2 regions of the Paenibacillus sp. AR247 genome follow, and region 2 is predicted to be linked to the other one. Evidence: riboswitches for the same ligand, from Rfam matches in the RefSeq annotation. Region 2 holds a riboswitch; the other holds the start of a gene.

Region 1 (5,005 bases), on a different contig from region 2:
CAAATCTTCGATGGTTGCCACAACTTTTCCTCCTTCTTATGCCATGATTATATCTCTCCATTATATCCCTGCCTGTCAATGGCAAAAGCACTTTCACCAACCTAAAAAAGGCTGCACACCGCAGCTCAGATTCCCATAACGTATTTTATCGATATAGCCGCAAATAACAAATTAGCAATATGCCTAACTTTCAAGCTTGCCTTTTCATTTATTCTAAAAATCAATCGTTCATCCTCAAATACGACAGTTAATGACGCATTACTTTAGTATGGTGAAATAAATAACTGCGAAGGAGTAGATGAACTTGAAGAGACTCGCTGGGAAAATCGCTCTTGTAACCGGAGGAAGCCGGGGAGCAGGACGAGGGATTGCCGTTGAACTTGGGAAAGCCGGAGCAGTCGTTTATGTGTCCGGAAGAAGTTTACGAGGTACGACTACACACGGTTTTCCAGGCAGTATCGATGAAACTGTGGAGGAGATTCGAAGTCATGGAGGAGAGGCGTACGCATGTCGTTGCGATCATACCCGTGATGAGGATACACAAGCTTTGATCGAGAGAATCCGACAGGAACAAGGACGGCTCCATATCCTAGTGAATAACGTCTGGGGACTGCATGACTTGGAAGTGAATTTACAATCCAAACCATTCTGGGAATATCCGCTGAACATGTGGGATGCGATGTTTCAGAATGGAGTACGCCCACAAATAGCGACAAACCATTATGCGATTCCGCTTATGCTGGAAGCTGATTCTGGATTGATCGTACATACCACATTTCAGGATCAGGATAAGTATTTAGGAACTTTCTATTACGACCTCGCCAAGAATACCATTAACCGCTCAGTGCTCGGATTAGCTCATGATCTCAAAAGCACTGAAATAACCGTGGTAGCGGTCTCCCCTGGCTGGATGAGAACAGAACTGGTATTAAGGAACTTCGGTACAGATGAAGCTCATTGGAAGGAGGTTGATGCTCTGAAACACACGGAGTCGCCGTATTACGTAGGGCGAGCGGTGTCAGCCCTAGCTGGGGATGATGAAGTGAAACTGAAAAACGGACTGGTACTACAGGCTGGTGATCTTGCCCAGGAATACGGGTTCACCGATATTGATGGACGGTTCATCCCTCCCTTTTTAATATAATCAGTCTCATTGAAAAAACGAATACTCGCTAGAGCTCAGTTAACCGCCTTCTTATCGGGCGGTTAACTTGCTGCCTAATACAGCGAGTAGATCGTTTGGTTAGGGCCAGTGCGATTCAAGATGCGATTTTCTTCCCACGAGGCAAATCCCATGAACGCGGGCTATCCTCCATAGGCTTCCCGGGTCCGGTAGATATGCTGGTCCATCAAAAAGTCCAGCAGCATGCGGTTGAATGCATGGGGCTGGCATAAATGGGTCGGGTACATCGCATCCTCGATCGTCGCCAGCTGCACATGCCGGAACAGGGTGGCCGCCCGCTGCATTTGCTTGACGAACCACTCGCTTTGACTGCCTGCGACGCACAGTACAGGCATTGGCAGCCGCGCCAAATTGGCGGGCATCTCCATACCGCAACAGCTCCATGCGCTGCTTGATCGACTCTGTCGGCCGCTTGTGGTACAGCTCCTTGCGCAGGAGTTATACGTCACCCGCAGCGACCTTAGGAAAACTCCGCAGGCAAATAATAAGACAGCCAGCTGCACGCCTCGCAAATATTCAGCAAATGGTTCTTTTTCCCGAAGCATCCGGCGAAGTAGCTGTCTACGAGTACCAGGGCGCTGACCCGGTCCGGATGAAGGGCGGCAAACGTCTGGGCGAGTGCGCTTCCGCTGGAACAGCCGACAAGCGTCGCCTGCGAAATATGCAGCTTATTGAGCAGCTCGCACAGATCGCTGCATTGGGTTTCCATAATGTGCCCGACCTCCACGTCAAGCTTCCCCGAATTGCCGTAACCGCGGAGGTCCAGCACGATTACCTTCGCCCGCTTGCTGAAATATTCGACCTGGGGCTCAAACATATGATGGGACGACAAATGCCCATGAATGAACACGATGGGCGTGCCGCTGCCGTGAATTTCATAATATAACGTGGTTCCGTTTACTTGTATCTGGGGCACTTCATGTTCTCCTCTCTCCCACATAACCTGTTTTCTCTATTTGTACAAAATCGCGGGCGCCGCCCGCTTGGGAATCAATGCTTCTCCTTTTTTAAACAACAAAAAAGAAGCACCGGAAAGAGGACACTCTTCCATGCTTCCAAATCCAAGGCTGAATAAGCCTTGCCATCTGCATGAATAACAGCTGCCTCTCTTAACACGCTTGCGTGGTTAGCTGACGGATTCGGGCCAAAGAGTAGCCCTACTCTACACTTTCGAGATTCACCCCATATGGCCGCAGCGGATGCTGCAGACACGACCGGTTCCCCCGCTCTCCGCCATTCCGGCGGAAATTCAGCGAATAGACATATTCCATGTACACGCTTCATCCTTCAAAATGAGCACACAGAAAAACACAGAGCAGATACCCTGTGTTTACGCTTCAAATCACAGTTTCTTCCGCTCTCAACTACGCTTACGAGGTTAGCTGACGGATTCGGGCCGTGAGAGTAGCCCTACGGAAACAGGCGTTATCCTGCCTCCGATTCACCCCTGCAAGCCGCAAGCCCCAGCATAAAGCTCCGTGGGACGAGGACTGCGATTGGTTCCCCCGCTTTTCATCGGAAAATTCAGCGTTCATCAAGTCGCAAATCTTACTCTATTGGATGATGAAATGAATATACGCCTGGGACGGCGAACTGTAAAGCAGGGAAACGATACGATTCCCTGCTTTATTTGGGGATCTGATGGGAAAACGGGTCCTAATCCGTAGGAATCATTGTTTTACGGCCTTTCCTACCGCTTTCCTTAGCTTTGCTGGATAACTGAAGGCGGGAAACCATTCAAATGGCTGAACCCGCCCATTGGACCGGAAAATAATGCCGGAATAGGGCTGAAGCCGCTAGGCTGAAAAAAAGCGGCTTTTTGCCGGAATTTTGGACTTTGCGGTGGAAAGATGCTGGTTTTGATCCGAAAAAATCCGCCGCGCCTTCTTGCCAAGAGAACTCCCTTGGACGTATGATGCGGATAGTTTACCAATCGGACACATGTATGGAACCCTACTGGCCGTGACGATCCGGAACAAGACGGCAGGGAGTATCCATGAAATCACGGTCAAGGAGGATGTCACGATGAACCGGGCTTTGATCTCCACCATCGAACTGTTTGAAATCGATCTTCCAAGGTACCAGCACCACAGCCTGGGCTGGCTGGAAAACTGCCGGATCGGCATTGTAAAGCTGCCTTACTCGGGAGAGGAAGGGCTTGCCGAGGGCCTGCTGTGCTCAGGCAAGCAAGCCTTCGACCTGGTACGGTGGGGCTGCTGCCTGCGTTATATTTGCGGCCTGACGCTGGAAGAGGCCATCACCGCGACGGCCATGCACATTCTGAAGCAGCCGGACCACAATCAATACCCGCTCGCGCTGATGGCGCTGCTTGATGTCAGATCACGCCTGGAGCAGCATACCGCGCGCACAACAGCCGAACACATGGGAAGATCCCTTGATGCCGGCCTTCTCGAGCTGAATCGTACGGCTTACGCCAAAGGAGCCGCAGCATCGTTGCGGATCGGGGGAGGAACGTCGCTTGCGATCTCCGGCCTGACGGCTGACCTTGATACGGAAGTCCAGGCGAACGCTCCCGTCAACCGCCTCCCGCTGCTCGGCCCGGAGTTCCCGACGGATACCCGCGCCTTGATCCGCCGCTCCTCGGCATATCTGTCCCTGTTCGGCGCCAGCACAAAGAACCGCCACCCCGGATAATCCCCGAGTGGCGGTTTTTTTGTGCTGCCTGCGCGGGCGGCTCGCTGCCAGGCCTTGCTCCTCCAGCGGACCCAGAGCAGGATGCCCCGCAGCCATTCGTCGGCGATAAACGCTGCCCAGATACCGTACAGGCCGTATCCCCAATGGATGCCGAGCAGGTACGTCAGCGGCACGCTGAAGAGCCAGGTCACCGTGATGGACACGATCATGGCGGACCGGGCGTCGCCGGCGGCCTGCAGCGACCGTTCCAGGATGACGTTGAAGTTGCGCCCCGGCTCCAGCAGAAAGCTCAGCAGCAGCAGGGCCGCTCCCATCGCGATAATGTCCGGGTCGGTCGTGAACAGCTTCATCAGCGGCTGCCGGAACAGCGTCAGCACGGCGACGGCCGCCAGCGTGATCAGCTCGCTCCGGATCAAATTCCGGATCACCTGCTTGTAGGCCTCTTCCCTCTGGCCTGCGCCGACCAGCTGCCCGACGATGATCTGCCCGCCCCGGCCCAGCGAGACGGCCAGAATCATGACGAAGAACATGATGTTCTGCGTGTAAATTTTCGTTGCCAGCACGCTGGCCCCAAGCGACGAAATAAAGGCCGTGGTCACAAACTGGTTGGCGGAGTACGACAAGGACACGGCCGAGGACGGCACGCCGACGCGTAGCACCTTCCCGATATGCTCACGGCTCCACACGAACAGGTCGTTCCAGCGGATGTAGACGCCCGCCGCCTTGCGGAGCAGCACCAGATTGACGGCCAGCCCGACGCACTGGGCAAAGGCGGTGGATATCGCCACCCCGACGACGCCCAGCTTCGGAAAGCCTCCGGGACCGTAAATAAACAGGTAATTGCCGAAAATATTCAGCACGTTCATGCCGATCGTGACAACCATCGTCTGCCGGGTTAATCCATGAGACTGAATCATGGCCGTGACGGCGGTCAGCAGCGCCTGAATGACCAGGGCGCCCCCGGCGATGAGCAAATACTTCTCCGCCTGCCCGAACAGGGAAGGATCGAGGTCAAATATCCGCAGCAGCGGCCCGCTGAGAATCATGACCATGACGCTCACGACCAGGCCGAACAGGAAGTTCAGCGCCAGCGAGGACCCGGCCAGCCGGCCGATTTCATGCTGCCTGCGGGCACCCAGATACTGCGAGATAACCACCGCGGAGCCG
Region 2 (5,005 bases):
TGAGCGACTCGTTTGCTCTAATATTTGCTTTCTCGGTTTTTTCGCTTACCGGCGCATAAGGGACCCTTACCAGATCATCGAGCGGGGAATCCGCCAGAAGTCTGAACTCCGTTCCCTTAATCACCGCTTCGTCCCTGCGCAAATCCTCGACGCGGAACGCGATATCGCCGCCGTAGGATCTGCGCACGACCAGGTCTCCAATATTCATGAACATCACCCCTACCCCATGGTATGGGCGAATCCCCCTATTGGTTCATCTTTTGTTTAATTTAAGCCGATGCCTTCCTTCCGAAGCAGGTTGCTAAGCACGGCATATTCCTCAATGCTGAGCGTCTCGCCGCGGCGGGACGGGTCAATTCCCGCTGCCTGCAGCAGCTGATCCAGACGCTCCCGTCCCTCTTTGGGGAAGAAGCGGCTCTTCAGATTGTTCGATATCGTCTTCCGCCGCTGAGCAAACGATGCTTGTACCACCTCGAAGAAATGCCGCTCATCGTCAACCGCAACCGGCGACTGTTCCCGCACGGCCAGACGGATCACTGCCGATTCAACATTCGGCTGTGGAATGAATACCGTCTTCGGCACGATGCACACCAGCTCCGGCACGCTGTAATACTGCACGGCAATGCTCAGGCTGCCGTAATCCTTCGTGCCCGGCCGGGCGGCCATCCGGTCCGCCACCTCCTTCTGGATCATCACGACGATGTTCTCCAGCGGGAGCCGCTCCTCCAGCAGCTTCATCAAGATCGGCGTCGTCACATAGTACGGAAGGTTGGCCACGACGCTGACTTTGGATACACCGGCAAAATTGCTCTTAAACAGCGCAGCGAGGTCCGTCTTCAGTACATCCCCATGATGAACCTTTACGCCGGGGTATGGGGCGAGAACCTCCTCGAGGATCGGAATCAGCCTCTGGTCGATCTCAACCGCCGTGACGGCCCCTGCCTGCTGGGCCAGCTTTTCGGTCAGGGCGCCGATACCGGGACCGATCTCCAGGGCACCCTTGGTGGAATCAAGTCCGGCCGCATCCACGATTTTATTTAAAATATTTTGGTCGATCAAAAAATTTTGCCCCAGGCTCTTCTTGAATGAAAAGCCGTGGCGCTGGATGATTTCTTTGGTTCGCCTTGGTGTGGCGATGTCGTCCATGCCGTTCACGTTGTCCGGCCTCCTTCATCTTCGATACGGGCAAGCGCATCCGCGAATTCTTCGCGGGATATTTGAAATATAGCGAGTCGCTTATAAAATTGCTTGCCATTGCAGTAGCCGATACCGAGGAGGTTGCCCATCGCCATCCGCCGGGCGGCGGCATCCGGGTGCACCAGCAGCCCCGCCTCCATCAGGTCCTCCATGTCGATCTGGCTTTCCGCGCCCTCATAAGAGGTGTGAACCCGCTTCAGAGCTCTGCGGATCGCCGCAGGCGAGGCGTTCTCCACACCGATATCCCCCTTGCGGGTCGCATCGGCCTCCGGGATAAACGCATGCTTGCAGCCGGGCACCTTGGCCGAAATGATTTTGCGGATTCTTTCGCCGGCGTGGTCCGGGTCCGTCAGCACAATGACCCCCCGCCGCTCCTGAGCCAGCGCGATCCGCTGGAGTATACGCGCATTGATGGCGGAGCCGCCTGTCTCGATCGTATCGGCATCCACCGCCCGCTTCACGGCCACGGTATCATCCCGGCCTTCCACCACAATGACTTCTTTAATCATGATTTCCTGTCTTCCTTTCGAGTACATTATACCCGTCAATGCCGCCGGACAGCCAAGTATCCCTGCAAGTGGGCATAACCGTGATGCCTGTTCAGGTACTTTGCGGGTCCCGGTATAGACAAACTGCTGTAAATTAACAACAAAAAGAAGAGGAAAGCTCCTCTTCTTTAGCATGACATTTTCATGATCATAATACTATAACATTAGAATGGCAAAGTAAAACGAAATTAGTTCAGCTCCGGTTTGACCGGACCGATCACGTATACCTTAAGGCCGGATTTACGGCCAAAGTTGCGTGCCTGCTGGACGGAATCGTAGTATATATCGATTTTATTTCCCTTAATGGCTCCGCCTGTGTCTTCCGCACGACGGAAGCCAACGCCTTCAATGTAAACCCACCATCCCAAAGGAATGACGCTTGGATCAACCGCAATCGTGCGGCCTTCCGTGACGCGTGTTCCTGTGGCGGTGCGTGTGCCGACTCCGGACTCGCCAGACGAATAAGCGGTCATGGATACTTTGATCAGCTTCTTGTAGGAAAAGTCAACGCCGGCCTTGCTGACCCGGTTGTTACTGCTGCTGCTGACCTTCTTCACCTTGGCAGGGGTAGAAGAAGCTTTGGCAACGGCTGCTTTGACTTCGGTCACTACGGGAACAGGCTTTTTCTTCGTGCCGACGGCAATGACCTTATCCTTGGTCACCGTCTGCACTTTTTTGCCCACCATTTTCATGGACACCAGCTTGCCGTCTTTGTACTTCTTCTCAATGTACTGCACCATGACGCCAGGAGCTCCCTGCTGAATCACCCGCGACTCGCCTTTGTAAATGCTGGGGTCGGAGGTTTTGACCACCCGGAAGGGGAGGGATTCATGACGCTGTACCACTTGTTTGTTCATCCGGACGATCCGGATGTCCGTGTTGGTGGAGACCGCCGTTTCGACAGCCGGAGTCACAATGTCCGTTTCCTTGACTTTGACGCCGGTTTCTTTCAGCACGTCGCCGACCGTTTTGGCCGTTGTATACAAATGCTTCGTTGCACCATCAGCCGTCACTTTCACAGGACTCGCGCGGTCGATCACGACCTTGTCGCCGTCGGATATAGCCCCGCTCAGCGGCATCGATATTTGGTCCTCGGGTTTCAGACTGATTTCCTGCTCATCCAGCATTTCTTGAAGTAAAGATGTATTGGTCTGTACAGATTTCATTTGACCGTCTACTACCAAATAAACTTGTTTTCGCGATTGACTGTACACGAGCAGCAAGATCATCAGGGTAACCGCGATTGAAACGATAGCTGCAGTGGAGATCTGGCGCAAATTCTCATGCTTCCATCGCAATGCGTAAGACATGCTGGAGATTTTTGAATCATGGGTCTTCTCTGGTTGGAAAACGCCCACTTTCTCGATCCTCCTTCATAGCCTCGCCGTCTAGAGTTATGCATGATTGTATTTGACGCGACTATACTCAATTTTTTACAAGAACCCACAGAAAGCATGCGTTCTTGCACCATGAACCAATCTCTCCATCATGATTTGTCACCTCCTGTTATACAACAGTATGATGACTGCCTCTCCTTTATTCAAAACAAAAGAAGCCGATAGAAAAGAGCTTACGAGGACTCTTTCGTGGCTTCCGGATGTCTGAATATCGGAATTGTCATGCACGAGGGTACCTCTCTTTATCCGCTTACGGGGTTAGCTGTCGGGTTCGGGCGAAAGAGAGCCGCCCTATTCGCGTCCTTACGCTCATGGCGTAAAGCCGTTCAATTCACCCCAGAGACCCAAGAAAGAAATCAAATACGCTTGCGAGCATGGGACCACTTCCGGTCTGTCATGACCCGCTCCAGTATTGGTTCCCCCGTTCTCCCATGCGGGAGACTCAGCGAGACTGGTTCATGAAAGCTGCGAAGGTAAGACCTTAACGACAGCTCAATGATTCACTGAAAAGATGATATCCTGTTTTGATGCATGTTGTAAAGCGGTAATCAACCACGTTTATTTGAAAAAGTGGTTAAAAAAATGTAATATTCGGCGTTTTGTTTGTTAAAATTCTTTAATCATTCGCTCATGCTCATTTTTTCGGCTGTTTTTCTCCCGATTTCACACAATTCCAAATCGTTCCAGCCCATTTTGGGTGGTAATCCGGGCAATTTCCTCCAGGTCAACCCCCTTAATCAGGGCTGCCGCTTCAGCGACCAGACGGACGTTTGCCGACTCGTTTCTCTTTCCTCGGAAAGGATGCGGCGTGAGATAAGGGGAGTCGGTTTCGATGAGCAGCCTGTCCATCGGAACCGCTCCCCGAGAACGAATGCATGACGCCGCCGACCTCGCCGGCCTTCTCTTCCCGTAATATTTTCACAATATCCTCATGGGCGTCCCGGTTATGTATAACAATTGGCATGTTGAGCTCTCGGGCCAGTCCGATCTGCTGGCGGAGGACCCGGTGCTGCACATCCTTCGGCGAGGTGTCCCAGTAGTAATCCAGTCCAATTTCACCGATGGCCACCACCTTGGGATGACTGCATAAGGATGCAATCCACTCCAGATCGCCTTCCTGCATAAAAACGGCGTCCTGCGGATGCCAGCCTATGGCCGCATATATAAAATCATACGTTTCCACCAGCTTCATCGTCGATGGAATCGTCTCCCGGTTAAAGCCAACGTTGATCATCCGGGTTACACCGGCTTGTACGGCATTGTCAATGACCCGCTCCCGGTCCTCGTCGAATTGTTGCGCATCCAGATGGGTGTGCGTGTCGAACAGTTCCATGAATTTGAACTCCCTTCTTGTCGGTACCCCATGTTCCTTTTCGTACGGTATTTTGTCATTAAAGCTTGAAAATGCGAGAAATCGAAGGAGAAAGATCGGTTATCGCCTTTTCCAGTTTATCTTCCGGATAATACAAGTGATATTTCCCGCGGTGAATGCCGCTGATGGAACGGACAATATCCGACACCTCGGATATTTCCCGCAGCTGCTCCTGGCGGTCGAGCAGCAGGATCTGTTTCTGGCTCGACTCGTCACCCGGACGAAATACATCGTAAGGAAGATCGGTCGGAAAATCAATCTCCAGATCATATTCTGGGTTCATTCCGACTTGTCCAAACTCCCGGCGGATTTCATCGATCATTTCCAAATCGACGGAGTCCATTTCTACATATTTATACAGTTTACGGTGCATAAATCGGGTGCACAGCTCGCTGAGTATGCGGTCGTCCTCATAGGACCACTGGAGGAAGGCCGTTTGAATCAGCGCCTCGTCCAGCTTCAGATAAGCTTGCACGTCCAGTTTGTCTTCA

The links. A riboswitch is a leader RNA that binds a small molecule or an ion and turns the genes downstream of it on or off. The one in region 2 is predicted to bind cyclic di-AMP.
Region 1: it holds a riboswitch for cyclic di-AMP, as region 2 does, so the genes downstream of both, CPT76_RS00965 (alpha/beta fold hydrolase) here and CPT76_RS07370 (resuscitation-promoting factor) in region 2, are expected to answer to the same signal.

What each region holds. Positions count from the first base shown of each region.
Region 1 covers NZ_PCZT01000002.1:124,751-129,755, forward strand. Annotated here, with positions in the region: gene csaA (chaperone CsaA) at 1-21, opposite strand, end outside; gene CPT76_RS00955 (SDR family NAD(P)-dependent oxidoreductase) at 299-1,144, shown strand; gene CPT76_RS00960 (alpha/beta fold hydrolase) at 1,306-1,551, opposite strand; gene CPT76_RS00965 (alpha/beta fold hydrolase) at 1,644-2,099, opposite strand; cyclic di-AMP (ydaO/yuaA leader) riboswitch at 2,283-2,448, opposite strand; cyclic di-AMP (ydaO/yuaA leader) riboswitch at 2,536-2,723, opposite strand; gene CPT76_RS00970 (MATE family efflux transporter) at 3,613-5,005, opposite strand, start outside.
Region 2 covers NZ_PCZT01000007.1:46,821-51,825, forward strand. Annotated here, with positions in the region: gene yabG (sporulation peptidase YabG) at 1-208, opposite strand, end outside; gene rsmA (16S rRNA (adenine(1518)-N(6)/adenine(1519)-N(6))-dimethyltransferase RsmA) at 265-1,155, opposite strand; gene rnmV (ribonuclease M5) at 1,152-1,706, opposite strand; gene CPT76_RS07370 (resuscitation-promoting factor) at 1,934-3,103, opposite strand; cyclic di-AMP (ydaO/yuaA leader) riboswitch at 3,374-3,600, opposite strand; partial or broken gene CPT76_RS07375 (TatD family hydrolase) at 3,806-4,409, opposite strand; gene CPT76_RS07380 (HD domain-containing protein) at 4,534-5,005, opposite strand, start outside.